Regions from separate parts of the Halomonas zincidurans B6 genome, predicted to be linked through region 1. Evidence: predicted binding sites of a transcription regulator. Region 1 holds the regulator's gene; the other holds the start of a gene.
What was found. The regulator FNR, encoded in region 1, switches genes on or off when oxygen is low (the NO sensors DNR and NnrR bind a similar motif). The targets are predictions, from matches to a motif close to TTGATNTANATCAA.
Positions count from the first base shown of each region.

Region 2: HALZIN_RS0105450 (cytochrome ubiquinol oxidase subunit I) is a predicted target of FNR. The motif match lies at 2,073-2,086, and genes of this name have one in related genera.

Region 1 is NZ_JNCK01000001.1:1,349,790-1,354,207, reverse strand. Features, by position in the region: gene HALZIN_RS0106320 (SirB2 family protein) at 1-313, shown strand, start outside; gene HALZIN_RS0106315 (oxygen-independent coproporphyrinogen III oxidase) at 427-1,773, opposite strand; gene fnr (fumarate/nitrate reduction transcriptional regulator Fnr) at 1,874-2,620, opposite strand; gene HALZIN_RS0106305 (nitrate reductase subunit alpha) at 2,919-4,418, shown strand, end outside.
Region 2 is NZ_JNCK01000001.1:1,144,967-1,149,384, reverse strand. Features, by position in the region: gene cydB (cytochrome d ubiquinol oxidase subunit II) at 1-438, opposite strand, end outside; gene HALZIN_RS0105450 (cytochrome ubiquinol oxidase subunit I) at 443-1,858, opposite strand; gene HALZIN_RS0105445 (calcium/sodium antiporter) at 2,170-3,141, opposite strand; gene HALZIN_RS0105440 (PqiA/YebS family transporter subunit) at 3,394-4,418, shown strand, end outside.

The DNA of each region.
Region 1 (4,418 bases):
GTGGTCGGTTCGCGCGTCTCCACAGCTCCAGCGGCGCTGGGTAAAGGTGTTGCCGCACCTGATCGACACGGTACTGCTGGCGGCGGGGGTGAGTTTGATGATCATGCTGCGCGCCTGGCCTACCCAGCAGCCTTGGCTGGCGGCCAAGCTGATCGCCCTGGTGGCCTATATCGTTATCGGTACCTTGGCGATCAAGCGCGGCAGGACATCGACGATTCGCGCCGCGGCTTCGTTGGTCGCCATCGCCCTCTTCCTGTACATCGTCGGTGTGGCGATGAACCACAATCCGCTTTCCTGGCTAGCAGGCGTCTGATGCGCCGTTCGCATGCGCACGGGCGTAACCCGGCCGCTCAGCCACCCACAAGCCGAAGGCAGGCTTGCCTGAGGCAAATTGGCGGTGGAAACTTCCATTCGCGGCAGTGCAGTTCAGATCATCTGCAGGTAGCGTGGCCGCCCCTCGCTAAAAGCGCCGTCGAAGAGCATGACCAGACGCTCCATCAGCAAGCCCCCGGACTGCGTCGGCTCAATGCCGTCGCGTCGAAGCTCGACCAGGTCATCGCTCGCCATGGCCTGCAGGGCCAGCAGCTCAGGCGCGAAATAGTTGCGAAACACGATGCGATGAGCTTTCTCGACAGTCGCATATCGAACGTTGCCGCCCCCCATGAGGTGCTGGATAACGGCTTGTCTCACTCGGTCATCGGCAGTCAGTTCATAGCCTCGGCAGATGGCCAGCTGACCCGCGTCCAGACGCGCACAGTAATCCGGCAATTCCCGCGCATTCTGGTAATAGCCATCGTCGAGATGGCTGATTGCACCGGCCCCCAGCCCGATGCAGTCGGCCTCGCCCCGCAGATTGTAACCCTCCAGGCAACGCTGCAGCTGGCCATGGCGTTGCGCAGCCACCAACGCATCGCTGGCAAGCGCAAAGCGCCCCATGCCCAGATGCACGTAACCGGCCGGCGCCAAGCGCTCCACGCCTTGCGCCAGCAGAGCCAGGACAGCGCCACGCTCGGGCGTTGCGATCCGCTGCCACGGAGCCGATGGGCAAGAGAACGCCGGCCAGACAGCCGCGCCGCACAAGCCATCGCGATACAGGGTAATGCGCTCGGGACGTAGGCTGACCAGGCGCTCGAGCAACGCCGAGAAGCCAACCGCCGTGCGTCCGGACAGACGCAATGCCAGCTCGGTGACGGGCAGGTGGCTACGCTCAGGGCCAGCGGGGGCTGGCCACTCGTCCGCCGGTTGACGCTCACCGGGCACGCCGGCCGGCGTCTCAAGGTCTTGTAGGTCGACGAGCAACCGGTTGAAGCCGAGAGCGGCCAGCAGGGGCAGGCGTTGCGGTGACAGACCGCGAGAATCGATGCGCAACGCAAAGTCGCGATCGCGGCTACGCTTCAGCCCGAAATGCACGTCCAGCTCGGCGAGCAAGCCAGCCAGTTGACCGTCTCCGAGACGCCCCGCCCCGTTCCCGCTCAGCACGAGCCGCTCGATTCGGCGATCGCCATCGAACAGGGCGCTCTGAAGCGCTATCTCGCGCTTGAGATATCCCAGATATCGAACTGGCCCACGGCTATCGTGGCCCAGCCAGGAGGGCACATGGACATAAACCGTCAATGGCTTGGGGATGGGGTCTTCATTGCTGGCAAGCGCCACCAGCCGGTAATCGTCCGCCGAGCGCTTTTCCGGCAAGCGGACCAGGGTGGGAAAGAGTCCGTAATCCGGGGCCGGCCGGTCATGCTTAACGAGCAGAGCGAGATCGATGGAACGGTTCATTGGGCTACCGCAGTGAGCAGATCCAGACTCACCCTAGCGCGCACTACCGACAATGAGCTTGACCGGAATCAAGCCGTCAAACGAAGCCCACTGCGCCTGGTCAAGCCCGCGCCGCCTGGGCACCTTGCGCACCGAACGCCAGCCCCTGCATGGCGCAGATATCGACGATCTCGACCTCCTTGCCGGCGATGCTGACCAGGCCCTGCTCTTCCAGGCGACGGAAGGTGCGGCTCATGGTCTCGGGCACCAGGCCCAGATAGTTGCCCAGGTCGAGGCGCGACATCGGCAGGCGGAAACGTTGCGCCGAAAGGCCGCGGCTGGCGAAGCGCTCGGAGAACGTGAGCAGCACCACGGCCAGGCGCTGTTCGGCGGAACGCCGCGTCAGCAGGTGGTTGGTGCTCTGTTCGGCGAGCAGCTCGCGACTCATGATGCGCATCAACTGATGCTGCAGGGCCGGTGTGCGGTCGCTCAGATTCTCCAGTTCGGCATAGGGAATTTCACACACGCTGGCGGTTTCCAGAGCAACAGCCGTCGAGGGGTGATCCCGCGAGACGATGGCGTCGAGGCCGATGACCTCGCCCGGCAGATGGAATCCCGAAATATGCTCGTCGCCATTGGCCATGAGTGTCGTGGTCTTCACCGCCCCGGTACGCACCGCATAGATCGAGTTGAAACGTTGTCCGGCCTGAAAAAGAAGGGTGCCCCGGGACACCGGCTTGCGACGCTGCACGATCCCCGCCAACCTGCCGACGTCTTCCACCGGCAGGTTATCGGGCAGGCACAACGTGCGCAGACGACAGTTGTGGCAGTTATCGCGTGTCTCGCTCAGCGTCGCAATGCGGGTCATGGCGTGTTTCTCCTTTCTGCGCGCAATGTCATGAGCACGATGTTACCCAACGCCCGCCTAGCCCCCGATAACCATTTAGAGGTAGTCCGGGTGATATTGCGAGGTAAGCGAAGGAGTTCGCTACCCAACTTGACTGAAATCAAAATCGACCCGCCACGATCTCCTTAAGGTGATCTCAGTTCAAGCAGGGGAGGTTCGCCATGGCAAGCCAGCTGGCACACCACACCTCTTGGCCCGGCGACGTGACCGAGCCGACGACTCCCTGACTCCTGACCGGACTTCATAGAGGCAAGCAGCAATGAGTCATTTTCTCGACCGCCTGCAGTATCTGGGCAAGCCCCGCGAGGCATTTGCCAATGGCCATGGCGAAACCCGCAGCGAATCCCGTGACTGGGAAGACGGCTATCGTGCGCGCTGGCAGCACGACAAGGTCGTGCGCTCCACCCATGGGGTGAACTGTACCGGTTCGTGCAGCTGGAAGATCTACGTCAAGAACGGCCTGGTCACCTGGGAAACCCAGCAGACCGACTATCCGCGCACCCGCCCCGACCTGCCCGACCATGAACCGCGCGGCTGCCCCCGCGGCGCCAGCTATTCCTGGTACCTGTACAGCGCCAACCGCCTCAAGTACCCGCTGGTGCGCAAGCGCCTGATCAAGCTGTGGCGCGAAGCGCTGGCCCAGTACATCGACCCGGTGCTGGCCTGGGCCGCCATCGTCGAGGATCCCGCGAAGACCGCGCAGTACAAGAAGGCCCGCGGCATGGGCGGTTTCGTGCGGGCCGAGTGGGACGAGCTGGAAACCCTGATCGCGGCGTCCAACGCCTACACCGCCAAGCAGTACGGCCCCGATCGCATCATCGGCTTCTCGCCGATCCCGGCGATGTCGATGGTCTCCTACGCCGCGGGCACCCGTTACCTGTCGCTGATCGGCGGGGTGTGCCTGTCGTTCTACGACTGGTACTGCGACCTGCCGCCGGCCAGCCCCCAGACCTGGGGCGAGCAGACCGACGTGCCCGAATCCGCCGACTGGTACAACTCGAACTACATCATCGCCTGGGGCTCCAACGTCCCGCAGACGCGCACCCCCGATGCGCACTTCTTCACCGAAGTGCGCTACAAGGGCACCAAGACCGTGGCCATCACCCCGGATTACGCCGAGGTCGCCAAGCTGTGCGATGAGTGGTTGAGCCCCAAGCAGGGTACCGATGCGGCACTGGCGATGGCCATGGGCCACGTGATCCTCAAGGAATTCCACCTCGCCAAGCCCAGCGCCTACTTCACCGATTACGTGCGTCGCTATACCGACATGCCGTTTCTGGTCGAACTGGAAACCCGCGAGGACGGCACTTTCGCCCCCGGCAGGCAGCTGCGCGCCAGCGACTTCGATGCCAACCTGGGCCAGGACAACAACCCGGAGTGGAAGACCGTGGCCTGGGACCAAGCCAGCAACCGTCTGGTGGTGCCGCGCGGCTCCATCGGCTTCCGCTGGGGTGAAAAGGAAAGCGGTGAAGGCCGCTGGAACCTCGAGCCGCTCGACGCCGAGGGTAACGAGGTCTCCCTGCAGCTGTCGCTGGCCAAGGGCCACGACAGCGTCGCCAAGGTCGGCTTCCCCTACTTCGGTGGGATCGCCCACGAGCATTTCAACCATGTCGCCGGCAACGACGTGCTCTATCACAGCCTGCCGGCCAAGCGCCTGCCCCTGGCCGACGGCCGTGAAGTGCTGGCGGTGACCGTATTCGACCTAATGGTCGCCAACTACGGCATCGACCGTGGCCTGGGCGCCGAAGGCGAGGACGAC
Region 2 (4,418 bases), 200 kb from region 1:
GTCCTGGGTCTCGAAGCCCTGAATGTAGGCGCCGACCACCGCCCCCTGGGCGAAGGTGGCGACCGCCGAGCCCCCGGCGAAGGCGACGTTCCACCATTTCTTGGAACTGCGCGCCTTGAAGCGGAATTCGAAGGCGATGCCACGGAAGATCAGCCCCGCCAGCATCAGGAACACCCCGAGATAGAGCGCCGGCAACAGGATCGTGTAAACCAGCGGAAAGGCGCCGATCAACCCGGCTCCGCCGAGCACCAGCCAGGTCTCGTTGCCATCCCAGATCGGCGCCACCGAGTTCATCATCACGTCGCGCGCCTCTTCATCCGGGGCGAACGGAAAGAGCAGGCCCACACCCAGGTCGAAGCCGTCCATCAGCACGTACATGATGACGCCAAAGGCGATGATCGCGGCCCAGATCAGCGAAAGATCGATAGTTCCCAGCATGGTTTCAGCTCCTGGAAGCGGCGTTGGGGGCTTGATACTGACCGTCGTCGAACGGCACGTGAGAGGCCGACATCGGGCGCATGGCGCGTGTCACGTCATCGACGTCGCCTTCGACCATGCCCTGGCGGATCACCCGACCCAGGTAATAGAGCCCGGCGATGAAGACCACGGCATAGACCAGGATGTAGCCGATCAGCGTCGTCAATGCCATCCAGCCGGTAAGCGACGGCGTCACCGCTTCGGCCTGGGTCATCACGCCATAGATGAGCCATGGCGCACGGCCCGTTTCGGTCACGAACCAGCCAGCGCTCACGGCGATGAACGGCGAGATCGCCATCAGCCGCAGCCCCTGAAGGAAGAAGCGATTGTGATAGATCCGACCGCCGCGCCGCAGCAACAGGCCGGCGACCGCGAACGCAATCATCAATACGCCCAGCCCGACCATGATGCGAAACGAATAGAAGGTGATCCACACCGGCGGCTGCTGGTCGCGGGGGATCTCGTTGAGCCCCGGGAGTTCGCCGTTCGGGTCGCGAGTGAGGATCAGGCTGGCCAGCTTGGGAATACCCACGGCAAAGTCATTGGTCTGATTGGCCTGATCCGGCACGGCGAACAGCAATAGCGGCACCGATGATTCGGTTTCCCAGATCCCCTCGATGGCCGCGATCTTGCTCGGTTGATACTCCAGCGTGTTGGTACCGTGCATGTCGCCGATGACCGCCTGGGCCGGGGCCGCGAACAGCAGTAGCCACAGCGACATCGACAGCGCCTTGCGATTGGCCTCGACGTCATGCCCGCGCAGCAGATACCAGGCGCTGACCCCGCAGACCACGAAGCCACCGGTCAGAAACGAGGCCATCACCATGTGCGCGAAGCGATACGGGAACGAGGGGTTGAAGATCGCCTCCACCCAGGACGTCACGTGGACCATGCCCTCGCGCATTTCGAAGCCGGCGGGGGTCTGCATCCAGCTGTTGGCCGAGAGGATCCAGAACGACGAGATGAGCGTCCCCAGGGCCACCATGATCGCCGCGAACAGGTGCACCTTGGGCGATACCCGCTCGCGACCGAACAGCAGCACGCCGAGGAAGCCGGCCTCGAGAAAGAACGCCGTGACCACCTCGTAACTGAGCAGCGGGCCGATGAAATTCGAGGCTGCCTGGGAGAAGTTGCTCCAGTTGGTCCCGAACTGAAAGGCCATGACGATGCCCGACACCACCCCCATGCCGAACACGACCGCGAAGACCTTGGTCCAGAATTCTGCCAGGCGCTCCCAGGCCGGGTTGCCGGTCTTGACGAGCAGGCCATAGAGCAGCGCCAGGTAGGAGGCCAGGCCGATCGTGAAGACCGGAAAGATGGCATGAAAGGTTACGACAAACGCGAATTGCAATCGCGACAGGAAGACCGGATCAAGTTCCATGTCCACTCCTAATCCGTCTGAAGTCAGGGCCGCCACCGATGCAGCAGCCCCATTAACCCAAGCCTTGCAGCCGGTCGCCGTGCGCTGGTGCGACTCACCACAGGCTAGCCAAGCAGACGCTCATTGCGAGCCTCAGACACTGGCAATCGCCGCTGGCACGAGGACATGATACGCCGCCCACGAAACCGACTTAAGTCTTAACGGGCGCGTCGAGTTGACGCAGATCAAGAACGGGGCGATAAATCTGGACACGACTGCGCCGGGCATGGAACCCGGCGCAAGGTGGGCTCGCTGACGATCGAAGCGGGTGATCAGACCATTTCGCTGCTGATCAGATAGGCGTTGTAGGCCAGATAGACGAGCAGCAGTGCGCCGCCTTCGAAACGATTGATTCGCCCCTGACGCCCTCGCCAACCGATGCCGAATATCAGCACCGCCAGGGTCAGCACCGCCATCACCGGCCAGTCGCGCAGGATCACCGCACGTTCGGCATCGATCGGCGTGATCACCCCGGCCAGCCCCACCACGGCCAGCGAATTGAACAGGTTGGAACCCACCACGTTGCCCAGCACCAGGTCGTGCTCGTTCTTGCGCAACGCACTGATCGACGAGGCCAGCTCGGGAAGCGAGGTGCCCACCGCGACCACAGTCAGGCCGATGACCAGATCGCTGACGCCGAACGCCTGAGCGATCTGCACCGCCCCCCAGACCAGCAGCCGCGAACTGGCGATCAATACCACCAGGCCGGCTAGCGTCCAGAGGATGCCGGCGCGCAGCGTCATCGGGTGCTCGGCGAGCGAGGACTCGGTACCCACCATCAGCGCATCGGTAGCGCCACTGCGGGCGCGCCAGATGCTGAACCCCATGACCCCTACCAGCAGCACCAGCAGCAGCCAGCCATCGAGGCGCGTGACCTGGGCATCCAGCAGTAGCCAGCCGGAAATCAAGGTGGCGCCCCCCAGCAGCGGCAACTCCTGGCGGATGACCTGCGAGTGTACCGTCAGCGGACTGAGCAGCGCCACGAGGCCGAGAATCAGCCCGATATTGGTGATGTTCGAGCCGTAGGCATTACCCAGCGCCAGCCCCGGATTACCCTGCCAGGCGGCGAGTGCCGATACCATCATCTCGGGGGCCGAGGTACCGAAACCGATCACCAGGATGCCGATCAACAGCGACGGCAGGCCCAGGTGCCCCGCCGTGGCAGCCGCGCCGTCGACGAAACGATCGGCACTCCATACCAGCAACACCAACCCCAGAACGACAGCACCGATCGCAAGTAGCAAGCTCGCCTCCCTTTGTTAACGCATGACTTCGATGATCCGGCTCGTGGAACGTCCGGCGGCATGATGCCCGAGTTGCCCGAGCAGGACCAGCGCCCGGCCCGGGCTCGCAGGGCAATTGCAGTCGAGCTGACGAGGGGACCGAGTCGCGCCACTTGGCGACGGCAAACGATGAACGCTGTTCGACCATGGACACTAAGCGGTTACACTGGTTCGCATGAATGAGAACACTCATCGCCACAGGACGCTGACACGGTGACCGCCGATACGCAACCGCCCGATACGCTGACGGATAGCGGCGCTGGTTCGCCACGCCCGAGCCGGCGCCGGCTGCGTGCCTGCCACGAGTGCGACTGGCTGGTGGCGCTGCCGCCGCTGAGCCCGGGGCAGAAGGCAGACTGTCCGCGCTGTGGCCATAGTCTCGCCCAGCGTCACAATCGACCGGCACAGCGCAGCCTGGCGCTTTCGCTGGCAGCGCTGGTTGCGCTGATCGTCGCGCTGTCCTTCCCCTTCATCAGTTTCGAGGTCAGCGGCATTAGCAACCGCATCGAGCTGGCCCAGACCGTACGCAGCCTGGTCGGCTACAGCCAGCCATGGGTGGCCATCAGCGTGGCGCTGAGCGTCGCCGTGCTGCCGGCCCTCTATCTTGCCTGCGTCGCCTGGCTGCAGCTCGGCCTGCTGAGTCGCGAACCGCTGCCCTTCAGCCGCGGCATCGCGCGCTCGCTGAGCCATCTGCACCCGTGGATGATGGCCGACGTGTTCATCATCGGTGCGCTGGTCAGCTTGATCAAGGTGGCCGGCCTCGCCGAAGTCAGCCTGGGCGTCTCGTTCTGGGCCTTCTGCCTGTTCGCCATCCTGCTGTTGCTGACCACGCAATCGCTCGACAGCGACTGGATGTGGTTCTCGCTGGCCGGCGAACCGCTCGCGCCCGAACACAGCCGCACCGGCGCTCCGGCCGCCGAGCAGGGTCTGGCCGGCTGCCAGACCTGCGGCCTGGTCAATGCGCTCGATGGCCACGGACGCGGACGCTGTCGACGCTGCGGCGAAGCGCTGCACGCACGTCAGCCGCGAAGCCTGCAGCGGACCTGGGCCCTGCTCGTCACGGCGACGATCCTGTATCTGCCGGCCAACATCTACCCGATCATGACCACCACTTACCTTGGCGAAGCCAACCCGTCGACGATCATCGGCGGCGTGATCCAGCTCTGGCAGATGGGCTCCTATCCGGTCGCCACGGTGATCTTCGTCGCCAGCATTCTGGTGCCGGTCGGCAAATTGCT